Regions from separate parts of the Mesorhizobium sp. WSM4840 genome, predicted to be linked through region 2. Evidence: riboswitches for the same ligand, from Rfam matches in the RefSeq annotation. Region 2 holds a riboswitch; the other holds the start of a gene.
The links. Region 2 has a riboswitch for cobalamin ahead of AC0L3I_RS05675 (aromatic ring-hydroxylating oxygenase subunit alpha). Riboswitches for the same ligand answer to the same signal wherever they lie in the genome.
Positions count from the first base shown of each region.

Region 1: linked by a shared signal. The riboswitch ahead of AC0L3I_RS08805 (DUF1636 family protein) and the one ahead of AC0L3I_RS05675 (aromatic ring-hydroxylating oxygenase subunit alpha) in region 2 are both predicted to bind cobalamin.

Region 1 covers NZ_JBVVQD010000004.1:255,380-262,426, forward strand. Annotated here, with positions in the region: gene AC0L3I_RS08795 (cobaltochelatase subunit CobN) at 1-594, opposite strand, end outside; gene cobW (cobalamin biosynthesis protein CobW) at 613-1,650, opposite strand; gene AC0L3I_RS08805 (DUF1636 family protein) at 1,647-2,081, opposite strand; cobalamin riboswitch at 2,120-2,324, opposite strand; gene AC0L3I_RS08810 (winged helix-turn-helix domain-containing protein) at 2,354-3,553, opposite strand; gene AC0L3I_RS08815 (NADH-quinone oxidoreductase subunit A) at 3,890-4,255, shown strand; gene AC0L3I_RS08820 (NuoB/complex I 20 kDa subunit family protein) at 4,246-4,827, shown strand; gene AC0L3I_RS08825 (NADH-quinone oxidoreductase subunit C) at 4,836-5,435, shown strand; gene AC0L3I_RS08830 (NADH-quinone oxidoreductase subunit D) at 5,445-6,635, shown strand.
Region 2 covers NZ_JBVVQD010000002.1:475,184-482,230, forward strand. Annotated here, with positions in the region: gene bglA (beta-galactosidase BglA) at 1-645, shown strand, start outside; gene AC0L3I_RS05655 (ABC transporter ATP-binding protein) at 670-1,782, shown strand; gene AC0L3I_RS05660 (DUF680 domain-containing protein) at 1,868-2,227, opposite strand; gene AC0L3I_RS05665 (DUF680 domain-containing protein) at 2,193-2,417, opposite strand; gene AC0L3I_RS05670 (DUF680 domain-containing protein) at 2,539-2,742, opposite strand; cobalamin riboswitch at 3,264-3,464, shown strand; gene AC0L3I_RS05675 (aromatic ring-hydroxylating oxygenase subunit alpha) at 3,680-4,927, shown strand; gene AC0L3I_RS05680 (FAD-binding oxidoreductase) at 4,951-6,066, shown strand; gene AC0L3I_RS05685 (FAD-binding oxidoreductase) at 6,079-6,825, opposite strand; gene AC0L3I_RS05690 (molybdopterin-dependent oxidoreductase) at 6,822-7,047, opposite strand, start outside.

The DNA of each region.
Region 1 (7,047 bases), on a different contig from region 2:
CCTCCCCTCGAGGGGGAGGGGGACGTCGCGCTCGACGATCCCCAGTCCCGGTTGATAGTAGCCGGCTTTTGGCACGCTGACAGGTTCAGCGACCGCCACACCTGATCCGGCGAGACCTGCCAGCCGATGCACCAGCGCCGTCATGTTGGCCGGGCCGCCTTCGCGAAAATAGCCCAGCAGGCCGTCGAGTTCTTCGCGCGGCAGCGTCGAGCATTCGATTAGCCGGAGATCCTCGTCGCGGCATTCGCCGGGCAGCAGCGCCAGTTTTATGCCGCGTGCGCGGGCGATCGAGGCGAGCTGGTCGCAGCCGTAGCGCCACCAGTCGTAACCGCCGAGGACGCGAACCAAAATAACCCTGGCGTGCCGGGCGACGCTGTCGATCCAGAGATCGACGGACATCGGATGGCGCAGGTCGCGCAAGGCCGCCAGCCGCATCGATGGCAGGCGATCCGCGTCCGCCTTCCACGCTGCTGCCAGCCCGGCCAGATCGCTGTCGGTGAAGGACAGCGCCACGACATCCGCAGGCGTCTGCCTGAGATCAACAGGCTCGGCGAGATCGTCGAGCGAGGCGGATGTTGTGGTGAGGATGTGCATCGCGGCTCGTGCCTGAGGTCAGCCGGCGAGAATACGCTCGATGGCCGGGCGGTTCAGCCCTTTCAGGCCGATGACGACGAGGCGCGAACGGCGCTCGTCCTCGGCGGTCCAGGCGCGGTCGTAATAGTGATTGACGCGTGGGCCGACGGCCTGCAGCAGGAGCCGCATCGGCTTGCCGCCGACCTCGACGAAACCCTTGACGCGCAGCACGTTTTCTTCCTCGGCCGCGGTGGCGACGCGCAACGCCAGCTCGTCGGGATTGGCGATCGATGGAATGTCGATGACGAACGAGTCGAAATCGTCATGCTCATGGTCGAGCTCGTCGTCGTGATGGGTCTTGCGGTTCTCGATGTCGTCCTCGACGGCAAGGCCGAGGCCGAGCAGCACAGACGGATCGACCTTACCCTGCGAGGTCGGCACGATCTTGACGGCGCGCGCGGCATGCTCGCCGATGATGGCATTGGCACGGGCCGAGCCGGCGGCGTCCATCAGGTCGCTCTTCGACAATATGATCAGGTCGGCGCAGGCGAGCTGGTCCTCGAACACCTCTTCGACCGGATCATCGTGGTCGAGCGTCTCGTCCTGCGCGCGCTGCGCCTGCAGGGCGTCCATGTCGTTGGCGACGCGGCCTTCCGCCAGCGCCGGTCCGTCGACGACCGCAATGACGCCATCGACGGTCACCCGGCTCTTGACCGTCGGCCACTGGAAGGCCTGGACCAGCGGCTTGGGCAGAGCCAGCCCGGAGGTTTCGATCAGGATATGGTCGACTTTCGGCGATAGCGACAGGATCTGGTCGAGCGCCGGGACGAAGTCGTCGGCGACGGTGCAGCAGATGCAGCCATTGGCCAGTTCGACGATGTTTTCCTCAGGGCAGGTGTCGATGCCGCATCCCTTCAGAATCTCGCCGTCGATGCCGATATCGCCGAACTCGTTGACGATGATGGCCAGCCGCTTGCCGCCGGCGTTTTCGAGCAGATGGCGGATCAGCGTCGTCTTGCCGGCGCCGAGGAAGCCGGTGACGACGGTGCAGGGCACGCGGGAGACGGAAGTGGTCATATCTGATCCTTAACAAGGTCGAGGGGAGGAATGCGGGCGACGAGGCCGCGTTTCAGGCAATCGGGCCGGCCGCGCCATGGAATGAGGCCGTCCGTCGAGGTGGCGAAGAGCTTTGCACCGGCGACCAGATCGGCGCCGCTGGTCACGGTCAGGTCGCCAAAGACATAGCTCCAGCAGCCGTCGCGCAGGATCGCGGCGCTCAGCCGGCGCTTGCAGTTGCCGAGGCATTCGACGGTGCGGATACTGATATTTTCGCCTGATACAGCGCGGCGCGTGTCTTCGGCCAACAATTCGCCGGCGCGGGGATGGCCATCGGAGCCGGTTTCGTCCCGGCAGGAGGCGCAGACGATCACGGTGACGTCGGCCAGAGCATCATCATCGCCGGACAATACGCCCGCTGTCTCAGCCGAAAAACTGCTGTCGCGTTCCAAATCAGGCTCCTTGCCCGGAAAACCCGCCAGGCGATCGGATTCTTATGTCCTAGACGGCAGGTCTCCTGGCTCGCGGGTCATCGCCTTGGTGCCGCCTTCCCGGGACCGTCCCAGTGGTTTTCGGCCTTGGCTCGTCGCTTACAGTTGCGGGGACAGCCGCGGATTTGAAATCGGGGATTTCGCACCGCATTCCCTCTTGGCTCCTCCCTTTGCCGAGAGGAGACCGTCTGAACCGGATTTAGGCTTGTGCAGGCAGTCGTGTCAACGCACGTCTACGACGCGGCAATGTCGGCGAGAGCCGAACCCAGATCACCGGCCGGCGTCACCTCGATGCGGTCCAGGCCGAGCCAACCCTGCATCAGCTTCAACTCCTCGAAGAGTTCGGCGGCGGTTTGCGGCGGGGCGCCGGGCTCGGCATAGGCGGCATGGACGCGCAGCACGCCGGCGGGGCGGTCGGCCTTGAGGTCGACGCGCGCCACGATCCTTTCGCCGAGCAGGAACGGCAGCACGTAATAGCCGTATTGGCGCTTTTCGGCCGGGGTGTAGATCTCGATGCGATAGCGGAAGTTGAACAGTCTTTCCGTGCGCGCTCGTTCGAAGACGACGGGATCGAACGGCGCAAGCAAGGCGCGCGCCTCGATCTTGCGCGGAAAACGGGCATCCCTGTGAAGATAGGCTGTTTTGTCCCAGCCTTCGACGCGAACCGGCAAAAGATCACCTGCGTCGACCAGTTCCTCAATGCGGCCCTTGATGTCGGCGGGAGAGAGACGGAAATAGTCGCGCAGGTCGCCCGCTGTCGCGACGCCGTGGGCGCGGGCGGAAATGCGCAGCAATTCGCGGTGCGCATCTTCCGGGGAGGGCACCGGCAAAGCAAGTACTGCCGGCGGCAGCACGCGCTCCGGCAGATCGTAAAGCCGCTCGAAGCCACGACGCGACGCCGTGGTGATACGGCCGGCCCAGAACAGCCATTCGAAAGCGTGCTTGGCATCGCTCCAACCCCACCAGCCGCCGTTTCCCTTCTGGCCTTCGAGGGCGGATGCGGCGACCGGCCCTCGTTCGACGACCTCGCGATAAATGTCTTCAATGTAGGCGGCGCGTTCGCGGCCCCACTTGGCCAGTCCGTTATACATTTCCTCGCCACGTTCGGCCCGCTCCATGCGCCAGCGCATCAGCGGATAGGTTTCGACCGGCAGAAAGGAGGCTTCGTGCGCCCAATATTCGAAGACCGTGCGCTTGCGCGTCACGGCGGCGTTATCGAGCAGCGCAAGCGGGTAGGGGCCAAGCCGCGAATAGAGCGGCATATAATGGGCGCGCACCACCGCGCTGACGGAATCGATCTGCAGCAGGCCGGTCCGGCCAAGCACACGGGCCAGATGGCGGCGATCGGGCGTGCTGTTAGGGCGAGGATCGGCAAACCCCTGTGCGGCAAGCGCGATGCGCCGGGCCATGGCGAGCGAGATTTTTTCCTTCATGCAGACGGCACTCTGTCGGCGTTCGACCAAGGTTGGGGGCGAATGATTCCGCGTCATGCTAGCAGGGTTTTGTCGGCATCTATGTCAGGAGAGAAAACTGGAGTAAAAAGTGAAGGAACTCAAACAGGAGTGGATCAGACCAGTTTATCCGGATATGCTGCCCAGCACCGTGTTTTGAACAAGGTTTGACTTGCTTCGCCGAAAGCCCTGCGCTAACCCTCGCCGCGTTGCAGCATAGAGCCCCCTAAAACGGTTCAGTGGTTAAACTGTCACGCTTCCGCAAGTGGGTCCGGTGCTGTAATCAGAGTGGATTGGCCGCCAACGGAAAGCTGCAGCATGAACGCATTGTTGAGTTCGTACCTGCCCATCGTCCTGTTTATCGGCGTGGCGCTGGTCGTCGGCCTGGCGCTGCTTGCCGCACCCTTCCTGGTGGCCTACCGCAACCCAGATCCGGAAAAGCTTTCCGCTTATGAGTGCGGCTTCAACTCGTTCGATGACGCCCGCATGAAGTTCGATATCCGCTTCTACCTGGTGTCGATCCTGTTCATCATCTTCGATCTGGAAGTGGCCTTCCTGTTTCCGTGGGCCGTGTCTTTCAGCCAGATCGGCATGCTCGGTTTCTGGTCGATGATGGTGTTTTTGGCGGTGCTGACCATCGGCTTTGCCTATGAATGGAAGAAAGGAGCGCTGGAATGGGATTGAGCGACAATTCCGGCACGCTCGTCGCGCCGAAGCCAAAAGGCATTCTCGACCCCAGCACCGGAAAGCCGGTGGGGGCGAATGATCCCTTCTTCCTCGAGATCAACGACGAGCTTGCCGACAAGGGCTTTCTCGTAACCTCGACCGAGGCGCTGATCACCTGGGCCCGCAGCGGCTCGCTGATGTTTATGACCTTTGGTCTTGCCTGCTGCGCGGTCGAGATGATCCACACCTCGATGCCGCGCTATGACAGTGAGCGTTTCGGAGTCGCACCGCGCGCGTCTCCGCGCCAGTCGGACATCATGATCGTCGCCGGCACGCTGACCAACAAGATGGCGCCGGCGCTGCGCAAGGTCTACGACCAGATGCCTGAGCCGCGCTACGTCATCTCGATGGGCTCCTGCGCCAATGGCGGCGGCTACTACCACTATTCCTATTCGGTGGTGCGCGGCTGCGACCGTGTCGTGCCGGTCGACATCTACGTGCCCGGCTGTCCGCCGAGCGCGGAAGCGCTGCTCTACGGCATCCTTCTGCTGCAAAAGAAGATCCGCCGCACCGGCACGATCGAGCGGTGAGCGGGATGATGAGCCTGAATGAACTCTCGACCTATCTCGGCGAGAAGCTGAGCGGCCGGATCGGCGATGCAGTGTTTGCCTATGGCGAACTCACCATCTCGGTCGAGCCGCAGGATCTGATCGAGGTGGTGAGCTTCCTGCGCGACGATCCAAAATGCCAGTTCATCTCGATCATCGACGTCTGCGGCGCCGATTATCCATCGCGGGCCAAGCGATTCGACGTTGTCTATCACCTGCTGTCGCCGAAGCAGAATGTTCGCATCCGGCTCAAGGTGCAGGCGGACGAAGAGACTGTGGTGCCATCGATCACCAGTGTGTTTCCGGGCGCCGACTGGTTCGAACGCGAAACCTACGATCTCTATGGCGTGCTGTTTTCGGGTCATCCCGATCTCAGGCGGATTCTGACCGATTACGGCTTCGAGGGTCATCCGCTGCGCAAGGATTTCCCGCTGACCGGTTTCGTCGAGGTGCGCTACGACGACGAGGCCAAGCGGGTCATCTACGAGCCGGTCGAGCTCAAGCAGGAATTCCGCAATTTCGATTTTCTCTCGCCATGGGAAGGGACGGACTACGTTCTGCCGGGCGACGAGAAAGCCAAGACGAATTGAGACGCCAGAATGGCTGAAACCTCCGTCCGTAATTTTAACATCAACTTTGGACCTCAACACCCTGCAGCGCATGGTGTTTTGAGGCTGGTTCTTGAGTTGGACGGCGAAGTCGTCGATCGCGTCGATCCGCATATCGGACTGTTGCATCGCGGCACTGAAAAGCTGATCGAAGCCAAAACCTATCTGCAGGCCGTGCCCTATCTCGACCGGCTCGACTATTGCGCGCCGATGAACCAGGAGCATGCCTTTGCGCTGGCCGCAGAGCGGCTGCTCGGTATCGAGGTGCCGAAGCGCGGCCAGCTGATCCGCGTGCTCTATTGCGAGATCGGCCGCATCATGTCGCACATCCTCAATGTGACGACGCAGGCGATGGATGTCGGCGCGCTGACGCCGCCGCTGTGGGGCTTCGTCGAGCGCGAAAAACTCATGGTATTCTATGAGCGGGCCAGTGGCTCGCGCATGCATGCAGCCTATTTTCGGCCCGGCGGCGTCCACCAGGACCTGCCGCAGCAGCTGGTCGAGGATATCGGCAACTGGATCGATCCGTTCCTGAAATCGCTCGACGACCTCGACGCACTGCTGACCGGCAACCGCATCTTCAAGCAGCGCAATGTCGATATCGGCATCGTCTCGCTGGCCGACGCCTGGGCCTGGGGCTTTTCGGGCGTCATGGTGCGCGGCTCCGGCGTCGCCTGGGATCTGCGCAAGTCGCAGCCTTACGAATGCTATGCCGAGATGGATTTCGACATTCCAATCGGCAAGAACGGCGACTGCTTCGACCGTTACCTCGTGCGCATGGAAGAGATGCGCCAGTCGGCGAAAATCATGCGCCAGTGCGTCGACCTGCTGCTCGGCAAGGAAGGCACGGGGCCGGTGTCAAACCTCGACGGCAAGGTGGTGCCGCCAAAGCGCGCGGCGATGAAGCGCTCGATGGAAGCGCTGATCCATCACTTCAAGCTCTACACTGAGGGCTACCGCGTGCCGGCCGGCGAGGTCTATGCGGCGGTTGAAGCGCCGAAGGGCGAGTTCGGCGTCTACCTGGTCTCGGACGGCACCAACAAACCCTATCGCTGCAAGCTGCGGGCGCCGGGCTTCGCGCATCTGCAGGCCATGGACTTTTTGTGCCGCGGCCACATGCTGGCCGACGTCACCGCCGTTCTCGGCTCCCTCGACATCGTGTTCGGGGAGGTCGATCGGTGATTCGCCTTCTGAGCCCAATGTTAATCTTCACTGCTGTCGCATGGCACCCTGCATATGCATTCGAGTGCGGGGCGTCTATCGATGCTTCCGATCTCGTGAAGCAGCACTTCAAGCGGAGCTACGTCACGCTTGGCATGCAAGAAAGTGCGACAGCTGAATCTGCCGATGTCGATGCTTTCTATTTCAAGAGAGATACGTGCGAGTGTAGCGTCGCAGCGCCGGATGGCGCGAGTTTCTCTAAGGCGGAAGTATCAGCAGCCGCTTCCGGCAAAGCAGGGCTCGTGCGGCTAGTCGCTCGATTGACTGGCAAGTCCGGCGTTTGCCCGCCTGTCATGACAAATTCGCCGACTTTCCACTGTTTCGACGGTACGGCGAAACTTTGTAAGGAGGCTGCAGCAAGATGACGAACCTA
Region 2 (7,047 bases):
TGGGCCTTTTCCAACCACGACGTGATGCGCACTGCCTCGCGCTGGGCGGCCGGCGAGGCCGACCAGACGGCTTATCTCAAGGTAATCTCGGCGCTGCTGATGTCGCTGCGCGGCTCGGTCTGTATCTACCAGGGCGAGGAACTCGGTCTTGGCGAAGCGGAATTGCAATTCGAGGATCTGCAGGACCCCTACGGCATCCGCTTCTGGCCGGAATTCAAGGGCCGCGACGGCTGCCGCACGCCGATGGTCTGGAATGGCGCCGACAGCAATGGCGGCTTCTCCAAGGCAAAGCCATGGCTGCCCGTGCCCGCCAAGCACCTTTCGCAAGCGGTCGATGTGCAGCAGGGCGACGACAGCTCGCTGTTCGAACATTACCGGCGCTTTCTTGCCTTCCGCCGTTTACATCCGGCGCTGGCCAAGGGCGATATCGACTTCATCGAAAGCGAGGGCGATACGGTCGCCTTCACGCGCCGCGAGGGCAATGAGCAGATCGTCTGCGCCTTCAATCTTGGCAGCCGACCGGCCGAAATCGATCTTGGCCGACGCTCGCTGCAGCCCTTGCCGGGGCACGGGTTTTCGGGACAGACTGCCGCCGGCTCTATCCGCCTCGGCGGCTACAGCGCCTGGTTCGGGCGTATCGACTGAGTTTGCAATTCACCGGAGGGTATCATGGCCGATGTCACGCTAAGGCAAGTGAAGAAATCATACGGCAATCTCAACATTCTCCACGGCATCGACCTCGACATAAAGTCGGGCGAGTTCATCGTCTTCGTCGGCCCTTCGGGCTGTGGCAAGTCGACCTTGCTGCGGTCGATCGCCGGACTTGAGGAAATCACCTCCGGCGAGCTCAAGATCGACGGCGAGGTGGTGAACGACGTGCCACCGTCGAAGCGCGGCATCGCCATGGTGTTCCAGTCCTATGCGCTCTATCCGCACATGACCGTCTACGACAACATGGCGTTCTCGATGAAGATCGGCAAGGAGAGCAAGGCCGAGATCGACAAGCGGGTGCGCCAGGCGGCGGAAATCCTGCAGCTGACCAAATACCTCGACCGCTTGCCCAAGGCGATGTCGGGCGGCCAGCGCCAGCGCGTCGCCATCGGCCGCGCCATCGTGCGTAACCCTAAGGTCTTCCTGTTCGACGAGCCGCTGTCGAACCTCGACGCGGCACTGCGGGTTGCCACCCGCATCGAGATCGCCAAGCTCAAGGAGTCGATGCCTGCTACGACGATGATCTACGTCACCCACGACCAGGTCGAGGCGATGACGCTGGCCGACCGCATCGTCGTGCTCAAGGAGGGCCACATCGAGCAGGTCGGCACGCCGATGGAGCTCTACAAGAGACCCGGCAATCTGTTCGTCGCCCAGTTCATCGGCTCGCCGGCCATGAACATCCTGCCGGCGACGATCGACAAATCAGGCGACCCGACCATCGTCAGTCATGTCGGCGGGCGCAAGGCGACGGTGCCGATCGCCACGCCGGCGTCCGCGAAGGGTGCTTCGGTCAGCTTCGGCGTGCGGCCGGAGGATCTGATGATCGCCACCGGCGCCGATTATCTTTTCGAGGGAACGGTGGATTATGTCGAGCAGCTCGGCGAGGTCCAACTCGTCTATGTCGACATCGGCCGCGCCGACCTGCCGCTGGTGACCAAGCTGCCAGGCAATGTCGAAGTCAAGCGCGGCGCTGCGTTGCGGTTGAATGCCGATCCCGGCGACCTGCATATTTTCGACGCCGACGGACATTCCTTCACACTCCACATGGCGGAAGCAAAGGCAGCCTAACTACTGGATCAGGCAGTTTGGCGAAGGCAAAAACAAGAGCGGCGGGCAAGGCCCGCCGCTCTTGTGCATTGCATTCAGGTCGCTGTTAGCGGCCGAACAGGTTCCGGTCGCTGCCCTGCGGGGCGGACTTCTGTATGTCGCCCGAGGAATTGATCAGCTTGTAAACCAGCGAGCCGGTATTGCCTACCGAAGACGTCTGCGTGTTGTCGACGTTGACGGTCGCCTGCTTGTTGATGTCGGTTCCGCCAACTTTGTCGTTGCGGGCATAGGCGCTGCCGGCAGCAATCAAAAGTGCCGCAGCGGTGAGAACGATCTTCTTCATTTCAGTAATCCTGGATTCTCGTATCCCATCAGCGCGGCGGCCGCGGTCTTTGTGAAAGACAATGCCGCCGCTGCTGTTGGGATCGACATTAGTTGTTGCCGAAGAGGTTACGGTCGCTGCCATTGACGGGCTTCTCGTCAGCCGGAACCGGATTCTGCGCCGAAGCCGAATTCTGAATCGAAGCCGTGTACGAGCCGTTGTCGACCGCAGCGGCCGGCTGGTTGGCGCCGTTCGATCCAAAGTTGTCGCTGCCGGCAAAAGCGCTGCCGGAGACAGCCAGGATGGCGGCGGTGGCAAGAATGATCTTCTTCATTTCTAGTACTCCTGAATTTTTCAGATCCCGAGCGGCGGACTGGCCGCTTTGTCTTGTTGTTTGACCATGATCTTTTACGAAAACCGGTTTCCACTTCGGGATCATGGTCTGGGATCAGCTGTTAATTGTTGCCGAAAAGGTTGCGGTCGGCGCCCTGGTCGACGGGCTTTTCAGCGTGAGCCGACTTCTGAATGGAAGCCGTATACGAACTGTCGACCGAGGCGGTCGGCTGATTGGCGCCGTTGGACCCATAATGGTCGCTGCCAGCAAAGGCGCTGCCGGTGATGGCCAGAACGGCGACGGCAATAAGAGCAATCTTTTTCATTTTTGGAACTCCAGTATCTTTAGTTTTCCGTCCGTCTAGCGGCGTGTCTTGGGAGGAATTCGCGTCGTCCGGACAGCCCCGATGTGGGAAGGCCATCCGGCAGATTCCAATCACGAAGTTGTTCCGTGTGGACCAAGAATCTACACCTTGAAATTGTACCAGGGGCTTCTATCGTCATTGCTTTCTGTTTTGTTTTCAAAGGTTTAGGACAAAGAGGCTAATCGACCATTTGACGGATTGCCGGACCTGCGTTCACAGCGTCATGCACGCATTGTCAACAGAAACGAACCGTTCGGTTCGATTTTAGAAGCGGCTTAAAAAGCCGGTGCTGAGTTGTTGTCGAATCGTTAACCATTTCGGCGCCCTGCAATGGTCAATCCGGCACGCTTTCAGGACCGGCAGCGCTCGCAGCAGGCGCAAATTTCACCTTCCTCAAATCCCGGCCCACAGGTTTCGCCGGCAGTGTCGCGCCGCATGGATACGATGTCGCTTTCATGCGGACAGTCAGCCGGCCGTCATGATTAGATCACGCCATCTCAGGTGCCGCTTGGTGACGACGAAGCGGAGAATTGGGAAGCCGGTCAGAACCCGGCGCTGCCCCCGCAACGGTGGTGGAGTTCAAGTCGCAACGGGAGACCACTGGGCCCAAGCCTGGGAAGGTGTCGCGATGGTCCGCAAGGACACTCCAGAGCCCGGAAACCAGCCCGAGATTTCTAGACTCGACTGATCGCGGTGGGCGGTCAAGAGGTGGATAGTGCATGCCCGGCCCTGTCGCCGGCTTGCGGCCGATCCTCCCTCCATCACCACCAGTTCAGTCTTTGGAGCGACATGCGTCCATTTGGACGCACAACGTACGCTCCAAGACTTTGAATTGCGCATCGTGCTTTCCGAAATCGATTCCGATTTCGGGCCGATGCGACGGCTATGAGGACAGGACATGGATGCGCGCAACGACATGCTGAGGCTCTTGCACGGCCGCAGGGAAGGCTACTCGCTCGAGCAGCCCTTCTACACCGATCCCGATTTCTTCAAGCTCGACATGGAGCTGATCTGGTATCGCGACTGGCTGTTCATCGGCCACGATTGCGAGTTGCCGAAGCCGGGCAGCTACATCACCGCGCAGATCGGCGACTATCCGGTCGTGCTGGTCCGCGACCAGCAAGGCAAGATCAACGCCTTCCACAATTCCTGCCGGCATCGCGGCAGCCGCGTCTGCAACGCCGACAAGGGTACGGCGGCGAAGCTCGTCTGCCCCTATCACCAATGGACCTACGAGCTGGACGGCAGGCTCTTGTTCGCGAGGCAGATGGCGGACGGCTTCGACAAGAGCCAGTTCAGCCTGAAGCCGGTGGCTTGCGAAAGCATCAGTGGCTACATCTTCATCTGCCTGGCCAAGGAGCCCGCCGATTTCGCGCCGATGCGCGCCATGATCGAGCCTTACCTCCTGCCGCACCGGCTGCGCGAGGCAAAAATCGCCTTCGAATCGACCATCGTCGAGAAGGGCAACTGGAAGCTCGTCTGGGAGAACAACCGCGAGTGCTACCATTGCGCCGGCAACCATCCGGAACTGTGCAAGACATTCCCGGAAGCGCCGACCGTCACCGGCGTGCAGGGCGCCGACAGCGATCCGGAGATGCTCGCGCACTGGGCGAAATGCGAGGCGGCGGGCCTGCCGAGCAAGTTCCGCATCGATCCGGCCGGGCAGTATCGCGCCACCCGCGCCCCGCTGCTGCGCGATGCCGTCAGCTACACGATGACGGGAAGACGTGCGGTGAAGAAGAACCTCTCCGACGACGTTTCGACCGACGGTATCGGCTCGCTGCTGCTCTATCACTATCCGACGACCTGGAACCATATCCTCGGCGATCATGCGGTCACCTTCCGCGTGCTGCCGATCAGTGCCACGGAAACGGCCGTCACCACCAAATGGCTTGTCCACAAGGACGCGGTCGAAGGCGTCGACTACGACCTCGCCGATCTCACCCATGTCTGGACCGAGACCAACGACCAGGACCGCCGCATCGTTGAGGAAAACGCCTTCGGCATCCTGTCGCCGGCCTATGAGCCCGGCCCCTATTCGGAACTGCATGAGGGCGGCGTCATCCAGTTCGTCGAATGGTACGCCTCCTTCATCGGGCCGCGCCTTGCCGAGGGCGGGCGGCCGGCGTTGCGCAGCGTCGCCTGAGCGAGGCCAAGGGGATGAATACGATGACGGACCTCGGCCTCTACCGCCATCTCGACGAGATGGCGCCCTGGAACGACAGGCTCCAGGTGCTGGAAGTCATCGGCGTCAGTGACGAGGCGCCTGACGTGAAGACCTTCACCTTCCGCTCCGACAACCAGACCTGGTTCCGCTACAGACCGGGGCAGTTCGTGACGCTGGAACTGCCGACCACCGAGGGCCCGTTGATGCGGACCTATACGCTGTCGTCCTCGCCGTCGCGGCCGTTCTCGATCGCGGTGACGGTGAAAGCACAGCCCGGCAGCCTCGGCACACGCTGGATGTTCGACAATCTGAAGCCCGGTGTTCACGTGAAGGCCTATGGGCCGTCGGGCAACTTTTCGCTGCACAGCCATCCCGCGGCCAGATATCTGTTCATTTCGGCCGGCTCCGGCGTGACTCCGATGATGTCGATGCTGCGCTGGCTGAACGATTGCGCGCCCTGGACAGATGTCGGCTTCGTCAACTGCGCGCGAAAGCCCGAGGAGATCATCTTCCGCAAGGAGCTCGAATTGCTCGGCAGCCGCATGCCGGGCCTGACGCTCGGCTTCATGATCGAGGAGCGGTCCAGCCGCGAGGGCTGGTTCGGCCATATGGGCCGGATCGACGCGATACGGCTGCCGCTGCTGGCGCCCGATTTTCGCGAGCGCGAAATTTTCTGCTGCGGCCCCGACCCGTTCATGCGCGCCGTGCGGCAGATGCTGGAGGCGGCCGGCTTCGACATGGCCAACTATCATCAGGAAAGCTTTGCGGCCCCAGGGGTGGAGGAAATACCGGCCCCGTTCGGTTCGCCGGCAGAGGGTGGGCCGGCAGAGGGCGGGGTCGAGATACCTACTGAGGCTGCAACGCCGATCCGCTTTTCACTTTCGGATATCGACGCCGAATGCGTTGCCGGCCAGACCGTGCTGCAGACGGCGCGCGCTTCGGGCGTGCGCATCCCGGCGGCCTGCGAGTTCGGCCTGTGTGGAACCTGCAAGGTGAAAAAGGTCTCGGGCACAGTCGAGATTAGCCACAATGGCGGCATCCTCGATCACGAGATCGATGATGGCTTCATCCTTGCCTGCTGTTCGAAACCACTGACGGCGCTCGAGATCGAGGCCTGACCGGCGAGGCGCTTAAACCCCGTAGCGTTCGGTGCGGATGAGGCTTGCCGGAACGCCGGCATCGATCAGCGCCTGGGCGGCGGCCGACACGAAGGCATTCGAGCCGCAGACAAAGGCGAACCTTGGCGGCGCGGGCAGCCGCACCATCGATTGCTCTATCATCACAACGTCGATCCGCCGCGAATAGTCCGCCGGGCGCCGGGCCGGCTCGCGGGTCAACGCCAACACCAGATCGAAGCCGTCCCGGCGATCATGGAAGTCGATCAGTTCGTCGCGAAAGATCACCTCGTCCCAGATCCGTGCGGAAAACACCAACGCCGCGGGCACCGTCGATTTGCGCGCGGCACGATGGCGGATCATCGCCATCAGCGGCACCACGCCGGACCCACCGCCGACCAGCAGAAGCGGGCCGCCGTCGCTGTCGGACCAGACGAAGTGGCCGCCGAGCGGTCCGCGCAGCTCGACCTCATCGCCGACCGCCGCGATATCGTGGAAGAAGGGCGAGATCTCGCCATCGTCGAGCCTTTCGATCGCCAGTTCGATCGTCTCGCCGGCGTCAGGCGCCGAGGCGATGGAGTAGGAACGGCGCGCCTGATAGCCGTCCGGCGCCGTCAGCCTGACGTCGACATGCTGCCCGGCACGATAGGCGAACGGCCGCGACGGCTCGAGGAAAAAGCTGGTGACGCGCGGCGTGCGCTTTTCGATGCGGCTGATGGTGACCGTCTGCCAAGGCGACTGCGCCGCCGGCGCGTCGCTCATGGATCGCCCGTATAGCGCTGCTCGCGCCACGGGTCGCCATAGATGTGATAACCGCGCAACTCCCAGAATCCGGGCTCGTCGCGCTCGGTAAACTGCAGCCCATTCAGCCATTTGGCCGACTTCCAGAAATAGAGATGCGGAACCAGCAGCCGCGCCGGGCCGCCGTGGTCCGGCGTGATCGGCTTGCCTTCGTAAATCAGTGCCACCATCGCCTTGCCGGCG